2 regions of the Rothia sp. HMSC069C04 genome follow, and region 2 is predicted to be linked to the other one. Evidence: riboswitches for the same ligand, from Rfam matches in the RefSeq annotation. Region 2 holds a riboswitch; the other holds the start of a gene.
What was found. A riboswitch is a leader RNA that binds a small molecule or an ion and turns the genes downstream of it on or off. The one in region 2 is predicted to bind thiamine pyrophosphate.
Positions count from the first base shown of each region.

Region 1: it holds a riboswitch for thiamine pyrophosphate, as region 2 does, so the genes downstream of both, HMPREF2879_RS00960 (ECF transporter S component) here and HMPREF2879_RS08405 (bifunctional hydroxymethylpyrimidine kinase/phosphomethylpyrimidine kinase) in region 2, are expected to answer to the same signal.

Region 1 is NZ_KV810714.1:9,864-17,714, reverse strand. Features, by position in the region: gene HMPREF2879_RS00995 (MerR family transcriptional regulator) at 1-314, shown strand, start outside; gene HMPREF2879_RS00990 (carboxymuconolactone decarboxylase family protein) at 314-730, shown strand; tRNA gene HMPREF2879_RS00985 (tRNA-Gly) at 923-993, opposite strand; gene dcd (dCTP deaminase) at 1,122-1,709, shown strand; gene HMPREF2879_RS00975 (P-loop NTPase family protein) at 1,847-3,187, shown strand; gene HMPREF2879_RS00970 (MFS transporter) at 3,310-4,716, opposite strand; gene HMPREF2879_RS00965 (DUF4235 domain-containing protein) at 4,858-5,091, opposite strand; TPP riboswitch at 5,358-5,458, shown strand; gene HMPREF2879_RS00960 (ECF transporter S component) at 5,517-6,131, shown strand; gene HMPREF2879_RS00955 (ABC transporter ATP-binding protein) at 6,220-7,851, shown strand, end outside.
Region 2 is NZ_KV810762.1:199,422-207,272, reverse strand. Features, by position in the region: gene HMPREF2879_RS08415 (ABC transporter transmembrane domain-containing protein) at 1-654, shown strand, start outside; gene HMPREF2879_RS08410 (ABC transporter ATP-binding protein) at 656-2,404, shown strand; TPP riboswitch at 2,615-2,825, shown strand; gene HMPREF2879_RS08405 (bifunctional hydroxymethylpyrimidine kinase/phosphomethylpyrimidine kinase) at 2,817-4,574, shown strand; gene HMPREF2879_RS08400 (YoaK family protein) at 5,053-5,916, opposite strand; gene HMPREF2879_RS08395 (slipin family protein) at 6,030-6,803, opposite strand; gene HMPREF2879_RS08390 (transposase) at 7,090-7,851, opposite strand, start outside.

The sequences.
Region 1 (7,851 bases), on a different contig from region 2:
CACATACGCTGCGCTATTACGAACGCGCAGAGCTGGTGAAAGTAGGACGCGACGCATCCGGCTATCGGCTTTACGATGCTGCGGCTGTACGGCGTTTGGTTTTTATTACCCGAATGCGGGTCTCTGGAATGTCGATTGCCCAACTCCAGCATTACATCTCCTTGGTTGAACAAGGTGCAGAAACAGTACAGGAGCGTCTTGATTTGATGCTGGAGCATCGCGACATCCTTCGACAACGAATAGAGGATCTTCAGTTATCGCTGGCAGCTACCGAATTCAAGATAGCAATGTATCAGAAAGGTTCCCATCCATAATGAGTGATCAGTACGATATTGATTCCGTCGATAACCAGCGACGTCGTGATCTTGGATTGCAGGTTCTCTCCCGTATCGACGGAGACGCTGGTCAGAGTGTTATCGAATCACTTTCCACGTCAAACCCTGCTTTAGGACACCACATCGCCGCATTTGCTTTCGGTGATATTTACGATAGGCCCGGTCTGGATGCACGCAGTCGCCAGCTAGTAACCATTGGCGTATTGACTGCATTAGGCGGATGCGAACCTCAACTTAAAGTTCATGTTGGAGCGGCACTCAATGTCGGGATTTCCGAAGAGGAAATTCAGGAAGCTATCCTGCACGCCTCAGTGTACTGCGGCTTTCCACGAGCACTGAACGCTACTTTCGCAGCACAGGAAGCAATAGACTCACGGCGGAACTACGACAGGTAAGTTGATAACGCCACTCCGGACACTTCCCGGCAGGGCCGGAAACCTTTGTATCCAGAGTGACGTTCTATTGGAGCGGCTGACGGGCTGGAAGGCGGAAATCCCGAGCGCGCGAGGGAATGTATTTCCGCCTGGAAGCGATTCCCGTCGTGGTTTAAGAAGAACCCCTCACCGTTCAGTGAGAGGTTCTGGAAGAGCGGCTGACGGGAATCGAACCCGCGTATCAGGCTTGGGAAGCGTGCGCTCTACCATTGAGCTACAGCCGCATCCCCTCCAGTCTAGCGTGTACCGTGCCGGTTCGTGAAATGTTTCACCCCGCCCAATGTGACGCACCACCCGGGTCGTGCCGGGCTCGAGCCTGCGGTCTGCGGGCTCTGCCAGGTATCCTTTAAACGTGCTTATTTCAGATCGCGATATTCGTCAAGAGATTGCTGATGGACGCATCGTTCTTGATCCGTACGATGAGTCGATGATTCAGCCTGCAAGTGTGGACGTGAGGATTGATCGTTTCTTCCGTCTGTTCGATAACCACAAGTACCCGCATATCGACCCCGCGCAGCCGCAGGAGGATTTGACGCGCCTGGTGGAGGTGGCTCCCGACGAGCCGTTCATCCTGCATCCGGGTGAGTTCGTGCTGGGCTCGACGTATGAGAAGGTGACCCTGCCCGATGACGTGGCCGCCCGCCTGGAGGGCAAGTCCTCGCTGGGTCGTCTGGGCCTGCTGACCCATTCGACGGCCGGTTTTATCGACCCCGGTTTTTCGGGCCACGTGACGCTGGAACTGTCGAATATGGCGACTTTGCCGATTATGCTGTGGCCGGGTTCGAAGGTGGGTCAGCTGTGCTTCTTCCGTCTGAGCAGCCCGACCGAGCACCCGTACGGTTCTGGTGCGTATGGTAACCGTTACCAGGGTCAGCGTGGTCCGACGGCATCGCGTAGTTATTTGAATTTTCATCAGACGATGATTCCGACGGAGTCGTAGTCTATTCCCGTTCGGGGTTGGGGCGCGGGTGGCCTGCTTGGCTGGGTCGCCCGCGCCTCCTCATATGGGCGTACGCCCGGCGTCTCGTGCGTTCACTCGCGTGCGGGGCTATTCTCTCACTCATTTGAAGGATTGTTATGAATCTGCTTCCTGTTGTTCTGCGCCTGGCGGGCGCGGAGGTTTCCGTCTACCTGATTGACCAGTCTGAGGCTTTTATCGAGGGTTTTAAGCGTGCCTGGGAGCCGCTGAACCCCGAATTTTTTGAGACCCCGGACGAGGCGTATGAGGCGGTTTCGAACCACGACCAGGTGCTGCTGGTGCACCCCGTATCTGACACCCCGATTCTGGACATAGCCCAGCCCCTGATGGGCCCGTTCATGAAGGTTGGCACGCTGCGCGTGGATAGCGTGGAGCAGGGCCTGCAGGACCTGACGAGCCGCATCACCGTTGCGATGATTGAGCAGCTGGTGGGTAGCGGCGTGATGCTTCATTCGGCGGTTATCGGTGACCCCGAGTCGAAGCGCGCCCTGGCCCTGGTGGGTGTTTCGGGTAGCGGCAAGACCACGGCCTCGCGTTTCTTGGGCTCGAAGCTGGCGTACCTGACGGACGAGACCGCCGTCATCTCGGATGAGGGTTTCGTGACCCCCTACCCGAAGCCGTTGTCGGTGATTGTCGACCCGAATGCACCGAAGGAACAGCAGAACCCGGTTGAGGCCGGTCTGAACGTGGTCGACCCCGAGGACCGCGGCTACAAGCTGACCCGTATCGTGCTGATTTCGCGTGACGAGCAGGCCAAGGAGCCGCGCCTGGAACGCGTGCCGCTGCACGAGGCGCTGGTGTTCCTGAGCGAGCAGAGCTCGGGCCTGGCGAAGCACCCCGAGGGCGTCGTGTCGCTGGCCAAGCTGGTAGAGCGTTGCGGCGGCGTGTGGCGCCTGGTGTACTCGGAGGTTGAGGACACCCTGCCGCTGGTTCAGGATCTGCTGAATGGTGGTGAGCTGCCGGGCGCTGATGAGGTTGAGAGCCTGGAGAAGTACACGGTTGAGGATCACCTGCCGGGTGTGTTCTTGAACGGTACGATTGCGGTGTCTCGTATGCCGGGCACTTCGGGTGTGCGTGTGGGCGAGGACGGCCCGTTCCTGCTGCTGCAGGACACCGCGTTGAACGAGCTGTCTGAATTTGCGGCTGAGTGCTGGCTGCAGGCTGAGGGCGACATTTCGTACGATGACCTGTTTGCGCGTCTGGCTGAGATCTTTGAGGGTCTGCCTGCGGAGGCGTACGACGAGAATTTGAGCGCTCTGGCGGCTGGTTCGATGCTGTGGGTCCGCGTGATTGACGATCCGCTGATTGACGACGCGACCTGGGCTCAGATAACCGGTAGCGAAGAGGTCCTGGACGAGGCGGAGGAAAACCGCGAGGTGACCTCGGAAGGCTCCACCGAAACGGCTGACGAGGCAGACGACGACGTGGTGACCGAGTAGCTCGATGAGCGTACCCTAGCGCCGATGGCGCATAGCGAAGGGGCGGGCAGATAAACTCTGCCCGCCCCTTCGCTATACCCGCTGAGGGACCGCGGGGATCCCCGGGTAGGTCCCGCCCGCGGCTAAGACTTCACCTTCTCGCGGCGGTTGGCCCGCACCCGCGGGGGCCCGGGAGCCTCTACCGGAAGCAGCATCAGCAGACCCGCAACCACAACCACGAGGATGCCGACAACACCCCAAATCTGGGCGCCCAGAATACTCACGAACAGGCCGAAAAGCATCGGCGCCAGGAAGCTCGTGGCGCGGCCGGTCGTCGAGTACAGTCCGAACAGCTCACCCTCGGTGCCGGGCTCGGCCAGGCGAGCCAGGAACGTGCGGGAGGCCGACTGCGCCGGACCCACAAACAGGCACAGCAGCAGGGCGCATACCCAGAACACGCCCGGTTCGGGGAAGAACATCAGCGGGGTAGCCGCCAAGATAATGCCGACCAGCGAGATAACAATAATTGCCTTCGGGCCCAGGTAGTCATCCAGGTAGCCGCCCAGGATCGCGCCAGCCGCCGCGACAGCGCTACCGGCAATACCGAACAGAATCACCTCGGAAGTGCTGAAACCGAACGTGCCCGCCGCAAGAATACCGCCGAACGTAAAAATACCGGACAGACCATCACGGAACACCGCCGAAGCAATCAGGAACCACAGGGTCTGCGGGGACGTCATCTTCAGCCGCTTAATGGTGCGCCACAGCGCCTTGTAGGAGGCGAGCAGGCTACCCTGGCGGGCGGGGGAGAGACGCTCCATGCCCAGCTCCAGGAAACGCAGCTCGCGGGTGGGCAACACCTCCGGCAGGAAGCGCTCGCGGGTGCGCATCCGAATCAGCAGCGGCACGCAGAAGATGAGGCACCAGGCCGCGGCGAACAGGGTCACCGCGCGGATGTTGAGGGCCCCCTCCTCGCTCAAGCCCAGGGACGAGGGGGACAGCACGAAGCCCCACAGCACCACGGCCAGGGCGAGGATGCCGCCAATGTAACCGGCGGCCCAGCCGGTGCCCGAAATCTTACCGATATTATTCGGGTTCGAAACGCGCGGCAGCACCGCGTTGTAGTTCACGTACGCGAACTCGCTGAACACGCTCGCGGCAGACACCAGGAACACACCCAACCACAGGTAGCCCGGGTCGGGGGCGACGAAGAAGCACGCCGCCATAAACGCCACGAGCAGGACCGTGTTCACACCCAGCCAGAAGATGCCGCGGCCGGACTTGTCGTTACGCTGGCCCGTGACCGGGGCGAGAAACGCGATGAGGAAACCCGCAACCGTCAGACCCAGCGACAGTGCCGAAGAGGTCTGCTCGGGCGTGCCGAAGTAACCGCTGGTCAGGTAGACCGTGAAGATGAAGGTCATCATAATCGAGTCGAAACTCGACGAACCGACATCCCACAGGACCCACGCGGTCACCGAACGGCGACTCGTAGCGTGGTCCACGGCGGGACGGGCAGGCTTCTGCTGGCGGGAGGAACGAATCATCATGAGGGGGCTTTCAAATGGCCGAGCGGTGTCGCATCGGCCGGTACTGCGGGAAGCTGGTACGCGTTAGAAAAGCGCGGGCGGTACGCACCGCGAGGGTACGCACCGCCCCGCATCACTGAACGAAGCATTCAGGGATGGTCTTTACTTGAAGAAACGGCGCTGCGCGCGGGCGATACCGAAGCTGACAACGGCGCCCACGACGGAGGTCAGGACGGTCCAGAGGATGACCTGACGCAGAGTATCTTCAGAGTCGTGGGAAATGGCGGGAGGCTGGTTACCGGTAGCCTTGGTCCAGGCTGCGCCCAGGCCCTTACCAACCAGGGCAGCAGCGCCCATGTTCAGGCCCGCGAGAGCAAGCTTTGCGACGGGATTCATATGTATCTCCTTTGGTGTTAATGATGCGGCGCCTCACCCCCGAACCCCCTCGGGGTTGGGTGAGAAAAGAGCGCCACTCCCTAGCGTATAGGGTTTAAGGCGTTCGTGCCGCCTTGGAGCCTCTCCGTCCCAAAATTGTACACCGTGCAATTCTGTAATGTGGGCAGAAGAACGAAACAAAAAGCGGCAAATTGGCACGAACATCCAGACAAGTCTACAATCGAACCTGGGTTCCCACCCGCACCACAACGGTACGGACAAGGAACCCCAAACGACAGGGGAGCGCCACCGCGGCGCTGAGAGTGCACAGCAGACCCTCGAACCTGATCCGGTTAGTACCGGTGTAGGGAGTCGAATCTTCTCGGTGCCCTCGCCCATGCAGAGGGCGAGGACATTCCCCTTCCAACGACGGAAGGAAAAACCGCATGTCACACACCACCGCGCCCAAGCGTCCGGCCCCCCGCAGCAGCCTGAGCTGGCGAGTCAACGAAATCGTTATCGCCGCAGTCATCGCCGTGGCCTGCGCTATCATCTTCTGGATCTGGGATATCGCCGTGAGCCCCGCCGCCAAGACCGCGCTCGTCGCGGCCCCCGAACTGCGCCCGCTCATCGCCGGGGCCTGGCTGCTCGGTGGTACCCTCGGCGGCCTGCTCATCCGCAAGCCCGGCGCTGCCCTCTTCTGCGAGCTCGTTGCGGCGCTCATCTCGGTGCTGTTCACCGGCGGTGCGTGGAGCGGCGAGATTCTGATCTCCGGTATTATCCAGGGCATCGGCGCTGAAATCGTCTTCGCCGCCTTCGGCTACCGTCGCTGGAACGCCGCCATCGCCGTTCTGGCCGGTGCTCTCAGCGGCCTGTTCATGGGTGGCAGCGAAATCCTGATTTACTACCCCGACATGGAGCCCGTCAAGGCCGTCACCTACGTGGTCTGCTCGGTCGTCTCCGGCGCAGTCATCGCGGGCTTCCTGGCCTGGATTCTCGTGCAGAACCTCGCCAAGACCGGCGTGCTCTCCTCGCTGGCTTCCGGCAACACCCGCCGCTAATCGTCAGCCACTAGCCACCAGCTAATCACTCACCACGAGTCACCACTCGGCACACTACAGCAGCCGCACACTAGGCTAAGAAAGCATTATGGAAGCAACACCGCGCGGGGCGCGCATCGAGCTCAACAACTTCAGCTGGCACCACCCCGGCCGCCCAGAACCGGTCATCAACGGACTCAACCTCACCATCAACCCCGGTGAAAAAGTCCTGCTACTGGGCACCTCCGGCGCCGGCAAATCGACGCTCCTGCACGCCATCGCCGGTGTGCTCCACGATGACGACGGCCTCTCCGCAGGCGGGACCATCACCCTCAACGGCCAAGACCCCGTAGAAGCGCGCGGCACCGCGGGCATGATGCAGCAGGACCCCGAATCCTCCATCGTCATGGCCACCATCGGGAACGACACCGCCTTCGGCCCCGAAAACCTGCGCGTACCCCGCGAGGAAATCTGGGGACGCGTCACCGAGGCGCTCACCGCGGTCGGGCTCAGCCACCTGCCCCTCGACCACCCCAGCAGCGCCCTGTCCGGCGGACAGAAGCAGCGCCTCGGCCTGGCAGGCATCCTCTCGATGCACCCCGGCGCCATGATTCTCGACGAACCCACCGCCAACCTCGACCCCGCCGGCGTGCGGGAGGTGCGCGACAGCATCCTCGCTGCCGCGGAGGCGACCGGTGCGACCCTGCTCGTCGTGGAACACCGCGTGAGCATCTGGGCGCCGTACATGGACCGCATTATCGTGCTCGGCGCGGGCGGAACCATCACCCACGACGGCGCGCCCGGAACCGTGCTCGCCGAAGCCCGTCAGGACCTTATCGACGCCGGTGTGTGGGTGCCCGACTACGTGCCGCGTGCACCGCAGAACGCTATCGGCGAGACGGCGGGCGGCGATACTGCAACCGGTGAGGTGCTTCTCCGCGCCGAAAACCTCAGCATTACCCGCGCGCAACCCCCCCCCAAGCAGCGACGCGCCCGCCGACGCACCATCAAACGCCTCGGCGACACCCCCGCACCCGTACCCGTCGACCTGCCCGTGCTGCGCGCCGGCATCAACCTCACCCTGCGCGCCGGCGAACACCTCAGCGTGCTCGGCCCCAACGGCGCCGGCAAATCAACCCTCGCGCTCACCCTCGCCGGGCTACTCCCCGCGCCCGACGGCACCCTCGCCGCCACCGACACGCTCCGCGACCACGGCGCCGGTCAGAACGGTCAGAACGGCCAGCGCGCCCACTGGGACGTGCCCACCTGGACCCCCGCCCAAATGCTCAGCCGCATCGGCTACGTCTTCCAAGAACCCGAATACCAGTTCATCCGCGGAACCGTACGCGAAGAGCTCGAGCTGGGCCCCCGCCGACTCGCCGCGCTCAACCGCGTTCCCCTCGACGAAGACGAGCTCGCCGCTCGCACCGACGACCTGGCGGCCCGCCTGCGCCTCAACCACCTGCTCGACGCCAACCCCTTTACCCTCTCCGGCGGCGAAAAACGACGACTCTCGGTCGCCTCCGCGCTCGCCACCGCACCGAGAATACTCATTCTCGATGAGCCCACCTTCGGGCAGGACGCCCGCACCTGGGCCGAACTCGTCGACCTCATCCGCGAACTCCTCGCCGACGGTACCGCCGTCATCTCCATCACCCACGACGAAGACTACACTGCGGCGCTCGGCGGCAAATCCATCACCCTCGAAGCGCTCGAAGCCTCCGGACCCCAGGCAGCCTCC
Region 2 (7,851 bases):
GCCGGTGCAAGCAACCCGCGCATCGTGTACGTCAACCCGCGCGACTACAACCTCACCGCGCAAGACTACGCTGAGGCGCTTGCCCGCACCCTGCGACACGGGGGAGAGGACCTCAAGGATGCCTCCGGCCGCCGCGTGCTGCTGAGCGAACCCAACCCCATGATTTTCGCTGGAACCCTGCAGGAGCACCTGCGCCTGGGCACCGTGCCGAATCCCGACGAGGAGCTGGCACAGGCAAAGGATGAGGAACTGCTGAAGATTACCGACTCCCGCGAAATCGCCTACCGACTGGGCGGACGCAACCCCGAAGACTACTTCGCCGCCCGCATCACCAGCGAAGGCGCGAACCTCTCCGGTGGTCAGCGTCAGCGTCTGGCACTCGCCCGCGCACTCGCACAGGATGCGCAGGTGCTCATCCTGACCGAGCCGCTGAACTCCGTGGACGAACCCAGCCAGCGTTACATCTACGATGCGATGGAAACCCAGGTCGGTAGCGACCGCCTGCCCGTCGGCTACCCCGGCCTGCTGCAGGATTTGGAGCAGGTCTACGTTGTCTCCACGACCGCGGAGACGACCCGCCGCATGGAACGCGACGGCTACCCCGTCGCTCAGGCAGAAACCCCCGCAACCACTCAGAATCAGGAGGTGAACTAGCATGGCAAAGCAGCTCCCCATCGAAAGCCCCGCCTACGTGGCACGCCGCATGTGGAACTACCTCGCAGCGCATAAGGGGCGAGCCCTCTACACCTTCGTCATCTACATGGTCAGCACCCTCATGGGTGCGGTGGTGCCCCTGCAGATTGGTGCCACCGTGGACGACGTGGTGGCGGGCAAGTTCTCCAGCTACCCGTGGCAGCCGATTCTGATTATCCTGGCGGCATTCATCGTGCAGGCGATAACCCTCATGGTCTCCTCGTACAGTGCTGCGCGACTGGGTGCGCTCGTCACCCGTGATGCCAACCAGGACACCCTCGACGGCACCCTCGACCTGGACGCACGCACCGTGGAAGAAGCCGGCAGCGGCGACCTGCTCACCCGCGTGACCGACGACCTGTCCTCGGCAGCAAACGCTGTCAGCACAGACCTTCTCGGTGCAATCTACGTGGTCCTGTACTTCCTGGTTTCCACGATCTCCCTGGCGTTTGTGAGCCCGGCAATGGGTCTGATTATGCTACCCATGATTGCCGGTCTTGCCCTCATCATGTCGAAGATGCTGCCGCTCATGGCGGCACGCAACCAGACCGCTCAGGAGCGCGTGAGCGACCTCAACAGCGTGCTGACCGAGAACATTCGCGGCACCTCCACGATCCGTGAGCTGGGCGTTCACACCGCCCGCGAGGACGCCTTCGCCGGTGAGAACAAGCGCCAGTTCGCCGCGCAGCTGGGCATGGTGCGCATCCGCCAGCTGTACTTCACCGTGGATGCCATCAACGCATGGATTCCCACGATTCTGTGCATGCTCTGGGGCGCCGCCTGCGTGGCTATCGGCTGGGCAAGCTGGGGTGCCGTAGCGACCGCCTCGGTCATGGTCTTCAGCCTGCGAACCCTCGCCGACATGCTGAACCACCACGTCAGCAGCCTGCGCATCATGCTCGTGAACATGGGCCGCGTGTTTGGTGTGGTCTCCCTGGCGAAGAAGCAGCGTGAGGAGCGCGCACAGCACCGGGCCGAGGCCTCCTCCAAGGTGTCGGATGAAGCCGTGAAGAACCCGGAGTACGCCATTGACTGCACCGACGTCTCCTACGGCTACTCGCCGGACGCCCTGGTGCTTGAAGGCATCAACCTGAAGATTCGCCGCGGTGAGGCGCTCGCCCTGGTGGGTCGTTCCGGTTCGGGTAAGACCACCCTGGCCCGTCTGATCGGTGGTTCGCTGACCGCCCTGGAAGGCACCATCACCGTGATGGGTCGCCCGGTCGGTCACGGCGACTTCCCGACCGATGCCGCCGCCGATGGCCGCCCGCGCCTGCTGGTCTGCACCCAGGAGGCACATGTCTTCTTCGGCACCCTCGCCGATAACTTCACGGTGGTCGTGCCGGATGCAACCGTCGAGCAGATGGGTGAGGCCCTGGACGCTGTCGGTGCCCGCTGGTGGCGCGACCTGCCGCAGGGCATGGACACCGTCGTCAGCGGCGCGGATTCGCCCCTGACTCGCGACCAGATTCAGCAGCTGGCACTGGCACGTATCGTGCTTGCCGACCCGCACGCCGTGATTCTGGACGAGTCCACCACCCAGCTGGAGCTCGCGGACGCAACCGAGTCCCTGCGCGCCGTGCTGGCGAACCGTGCGGTGCTGATCATTTCGCACGATGCGCGTATCGCCTCCCTGGCTGACCGCGCGGTCCTGCTGCACGAGGGCAGGATCATTGCGGAGGGTTCACCGGCAGAGATTTTCGCCCTGACCTAAACCCGGCTGATAGTGCCCGGCTGATAGTGCCCGGTACCGTGTGAAGCGGTGCCGGGCACTACGTGTTTAACGGGTGGTTTCCGTACAAGGGTGCACTGAAATCGGCGGCGGGAGCACTCGCAAGAGTGCAAGACTCAAACGAAAATTTCGGAGAGATTCACTTGTTACCCGCAGAACTTTTAGCTACGGAGAATCATTGTGATAACCTGGCAGAGCGATATGGGGTGCCTTGAGACGCCCGCGACCCGCTAACCCGCCCAACTGACCGCCCAACTGACCGCCCAACGAAGGGCTACGGCACAGCGAAGAGCTACAGCACAGCGGGCGCACGAAACGGCGTAATAACACTCAAGGCTGAGAGAATCACCCATTGAACCTGCTCTAGTTCGAACTAGCGAAGGGATTATCGATCATGGCAGAGCAGCCTACCGCGCCCTCGTGCGCACCCACCTCCAACCCCTCGACCCTCTCCAACCCTGCACCCGGCGCGAGCGCCTCCGGAGCATCCGGGGTACCCCAGACAGCTCGGGTGCCGAGGGTTCTCTCCATTGCGGGAACCGACCCCTCCGGCGGTGCAGGTATCCAGGCGGACCTCAAGTCCATTGCCGCATCCGGCGGTTACGGCATGTGTGTGACCACCTCACTGGTCGCCCAAAACACGTGCGGGGTTCGTGAAGTATTCACCCCGCCCCTGGAATTTTTGACCGCGCAGCTTGCCGCCGTTTTTGATGACGTCACGGTTGACGCCGTGAAAATCGGCATGCTCGGCGACGCAGACACGATTCGCACCGTCCGCACCTGGCTGAGCGAGCACCCCGTGCCCCTGGTCGTGCTCGACCCGGTCATGATTGCTTCCAGCGGTGACCGCCTGCTGCAGGCGGAAGCGGAGCAGGCGCTGCGCGACCTCGTGCCGCTCGTGAATGTGATTACCCCGAACATTCCGGAGCTTGCCGTGCTCTGCCAGAAGGAGCCCGCCCAGACCTTTGATGAGGCGCATGAGCAGGCGGCAAACCTTGCGGCGGCGACCGGAACCACCGTGATTGTGAAGGGCGGCCACCTGTGCGGTCAGGACGCCGGTAACACCGCGGTCTTCCCGGACGGCACCTGCGCGCACGTGCGCACCCCGCGTCTGGACAGCCGCAATACGCACGGCACCGGATGCTCCCTGTCCTCCTCGCTGGCAACCCGCCTGGGCGTGGAGCTGCTGCAGCACACCGAAGCCGCAGAATCTTCTGCGGGCGAGAAGAACACTCTGACCAGCGACGATACCCACCGCGCCCTGCAGTGGAGCACCCGCTGGCTCCACGAATCCATCGCCGCAGGTGCCGGATTGCAGGTCGGCTCCGGTGAGGGCCACGGCCCGGTGGATCACGCCGCCCGTGCTCGCCGCCTGGAGGCTGCCGCCTCCGCGTACCCGTGGCATCACCTGCTCGCCACCACCGACTCTGAGGGCAATACTCTGGACGGCACCAGCCCGGAGCGTCTGCTGCCGGTCAGCCCCGTACCCGCCGGTGAAGCCGTCGTAAAGCCCGCCGGTCCCTGGACCGCCGCCCTCTGGGCAGCCGGTGGCGAAACCTGGCACCAGATCCTGGACCTGCCCTTCGTGCGTGCCCTCGGTGACGGAACCCTCGACGAGGACCTGTTCGCCTTCTACCTGGACCAGGACGCCCTCTACCTGCGGGATTATTCGCGTGCGCTCGCGACTCTCTCGGCGCGTGCTGACACCGCTGAGGCGCAGGTGCACTGGGCCGCCGGTGCGCATGAGGCGATTGCCGCCGAATCGCAGCTGCACGAGGGCTGGCTGGCGAACCGTGCGCGTCTGGGTGGGCCCTCACCGATTACGATGGGGTACACGAATTTCCTGCGTGCCTCCGCTGCCGGTGATGATTACGTGGTCGGTGCCGCCGCTATCTTGCCCTGCTACTGGCTGTACGAAGAGGTGGGCGCTGTGCTCTCCTCGCAGAATCACGCGGATCACCCGTACGCGGAGTGGTTGAGCATGTACGGTGGCGAAGAGTTTGCCGCGGATGTGGCGCGTAGCCTCGCGGAGGTGGAGCGTGCGTTTGAGGCGGCTTCACCGGCTCAGCGTGTGCGTGCGGCGCGGGCGTACCTGTCGGCGTGCGTGTACGAGCGTGAGTTCTTTGACCAGGCACACCGGGCACTGCGCTAGAAGACTAGCTCTGCGCTAGATGATAGGTGCCGGTTTTCGGGCTGAATACCGCCCCGGCATGGCGTGAGATGGGTGATTGATGCTTCACTCAAGCTACCACTGGTTCGGGGGTTGTGCCGGTTATGCTTAAGGCGTCGGTGAAAACCGTTAGCGGTAGGATTCCGGCCCTCACCCAACTGGCTGATGTACCTGCCGCGCCCGCACCTCTACGGCGTGTAACCGACCAGTTTGGCCCGTCGCAACCACCTCATCCAACCCCCGCGGCGGGCCAAACACCTTCCTTCTAGCTTTCGCGAAGAATGTTCGGCATAGAAATATCCCGTGCAGATACTCTCATCTGCACGGGATATTTCTATATGTCTAACCGCTGCGAATCAGCCGCCGCGGCTAGTGCATCAGGCTAATGCGTCAGGGAAGGGGAGCTGGGCTAGCTCTGAGTTGCCGAGTTTAGTTCTGACCTGCCGAACCTAGTTCTGATTTATTGAGCTGAGCTCTGAGCCGCCGCTTCGTTCTCCGCATCTTCATTTTTCTCGGTCCGGAACCCCAGCCAGAACGCTCCAGCTGCCAAACACCCGGCAAACCACAGAGAGATACTACCTACCAGCTGATTTATAAGAGCCATCGCAATCACACCGGCGACAAATCCTCCGACCACCAGGGAGTAATCTAAAGCCGTCATCAGAGCACGTCTGCGGGTGCGGCGTTCTTCGTCCTCAGACCGGGCGGGGGAGGTATCCGCTGACGGGTGACGAGCCTCAACACGCCTTCTAACAACACGCTCCCTCCGGGTGCTGCAAGCATTAGCTATAGCACGGGTATAGAGAGCGCCGGCCGTGTACCAGGCGCTTAACATTTTGCGCCAATTTCCGCTGGTCATAAACAGGGAAAACGGGTTCTCACCAATACGGGTGTCTGCAAGTGCATGAATGAGCAGGCCAATAGTGAACGCTAACGCCCCCACCTGAACCCCGTGCTCGCTCACCCGGTGAATCAGAGGAGTCACAAAACAGACGAGGAGGAAGGGCACCAGAGTAAAAATGCGCCAGTGTTTCAGGTGTGCCCTCTGCCCCAAAAGATCGTGCAGAAGATGACCGCCCAGGTACCCCAGGCTAAAGAAAATCACTGAGAGCCAACGCAGGTGAATAGCGTGCTGCGAACTGTGACTCATATCAGCAATGAGAAGGATAAAATTACCGGTCTGCGTGGCAACCAAAGCTTTGTAATGAATATGAGAGAAAACATCTACCGCTCCCCCCAGGGATGCTAGGAGAAGCGCCATAATCCGCCCGTAGCGGCGCGGAGTTGGAATCCTGGAAAGAAAAAGTGCAAAGCGGGTAGTCATCGTGGTCCTCGGTGGTGAAAAAGATCCGGGCATACAAAAACCTCGAGCACCTATGGTACTCGAGGTTTTTGCGGTAGGCACGTAGGCGCCTCAGAAGGTGCAAGGTCTACAGTCTACTTGCTCTCGCCCTTGAGTGCACCCACGAGCGGACCGATCACGTCCATGGGCAGCGGGAAGACCACGGTCGAGTTCTGGTCGGCACCCAGCTCCAGCAGGGTCTGCAGGTAACGCAGCTGCAGGGAAGCGGGGGACTGGCTCAGAATGTCGGATGCTTCCTTCAGCTCGCTGGAGGCCTCCAGCTCACCGCGTGCCGAAATGATCTTTGCACGGCGCTCACGCTCAGCCTCAGCCTCGCGAGCCATGGCGCGCTGCATAGCCTCGGGAATCTCAACGTCCTTGATTTCGACGAGCTCCACCTGAATACCCCACGGCTCGGTGCGCGAACCGATGATGGAACGCAGGTCCTCGTTCAGGTCCTCGCGGTGTGCGAGCAGGGTGTCCAGGTCAACGCGGCCGAGCAGGGAACGCAGGGTAGTCTGCGCGATCTGGCTGGTGGCAATCGGGTAGTTCTCAACCTCAAGCACCGCGTTCTTGGCGTTGGTCACGCGGAAGAGAACCACGGCGTTCACGCGGGCGGGAACGTTGTCCTTGGTGATGACTTCCTGCGGGGGAATGGTCAGGGTGATAACACGCATATCAACGCGCTGCAGGGAGTCAACGAGGGGGAAGACGACGTTCAGGCCGGGCTTCAGCTCCGAACGCAGGTGACCGAAGCGGAAAGAGATGCCACGCTCGTATTCGGGGATGACGCGGAACATACGAATCAGAATAAAAAGAACAATGACGGCAACTGGGATGAGGATAGTTGCCAGAGTGACGGGATCCATGGTTTTCCTTCACAAATATTGGGGGAGGACGGTATGTGTGCCCACCTGCCCGCGCCTCGTACGGTGCAGGTAGTAGGGGGTGCCCGGTACCGGGCTGTGTGTGGGGGAGTTTTGGGAGGGGAATTTTCCGTCCCGGCGTACCTCGCGGCGGTCGGTGCTTTAGCGGCACCCCGCATGGAAAACTCAAAAGAGGAATAAAAGAGAATTCCACACGGGGTGGCCGCCGAAGCTAACAGACGGGACCAATCGACCGGTCAGCCGCCGGAACGGAAAAACTTGTGCAGCGCTACTTCTTCGCCATCTGCTCTGCCAGTTTTTCGGCAGCCTCAACCTCAGCCAGGTTCTGCTCCTGCAGGACCTCATTCGTGGTCTTGTGCAGTCGCTTAACCGAGGTGCCGGTACCGCTCCATGCGGGGCGGTCCGGGTCGAGGGCAGAGGTACGAACCGGCAGGGTTGCCTCCGCAATCATCTGCTTGCGGGTCTGCTCGGTACGGCGCTTACGCTCATTCGACACGCCACCCCACTTCGCCGCGAAACGGTCCATCTTCACGTTCACCGATTCGTCAGCGGTGGATGCGTGAATATGCTTCGGATCGTTCTCGAAGTTCGCGGGGGAACGCATGAGCTTCACGGCCAGCGGGTAGGTCAGCGACAGGCAGACCACCGCGGCGGCACCCTCCACCAGAAGCTCCAGCGGGGAGTGCCAGACGATAGCGGCACCAATCAGCATGACCACGCCCAGCAGCGACACGGCAACCGCCAGCCCGCGGTGGAAACGACCCGACTCGGAGTAGGGCCATTCATCCACTTCGCGGGTGAGCTCGCGGCCGTTCGCCGAGACGGTGCAGCTGTCCTTAATCGGGCAGGTGTTGCACACGCTGGGCTTGGCGCGGTAACGCATCACTCGGTTATCCGAGTCGAATGCGGTCGCCCACAGCCACTGGTCTTCGGGGCAGAGCCACGCGTCGCTCTCTTGGTGGTAGGTGAACCCGAAGGTTCGCGCCGCCACCATGCGCTGGCTGGTGCGCTTGGCGAGAATATCGAAGCC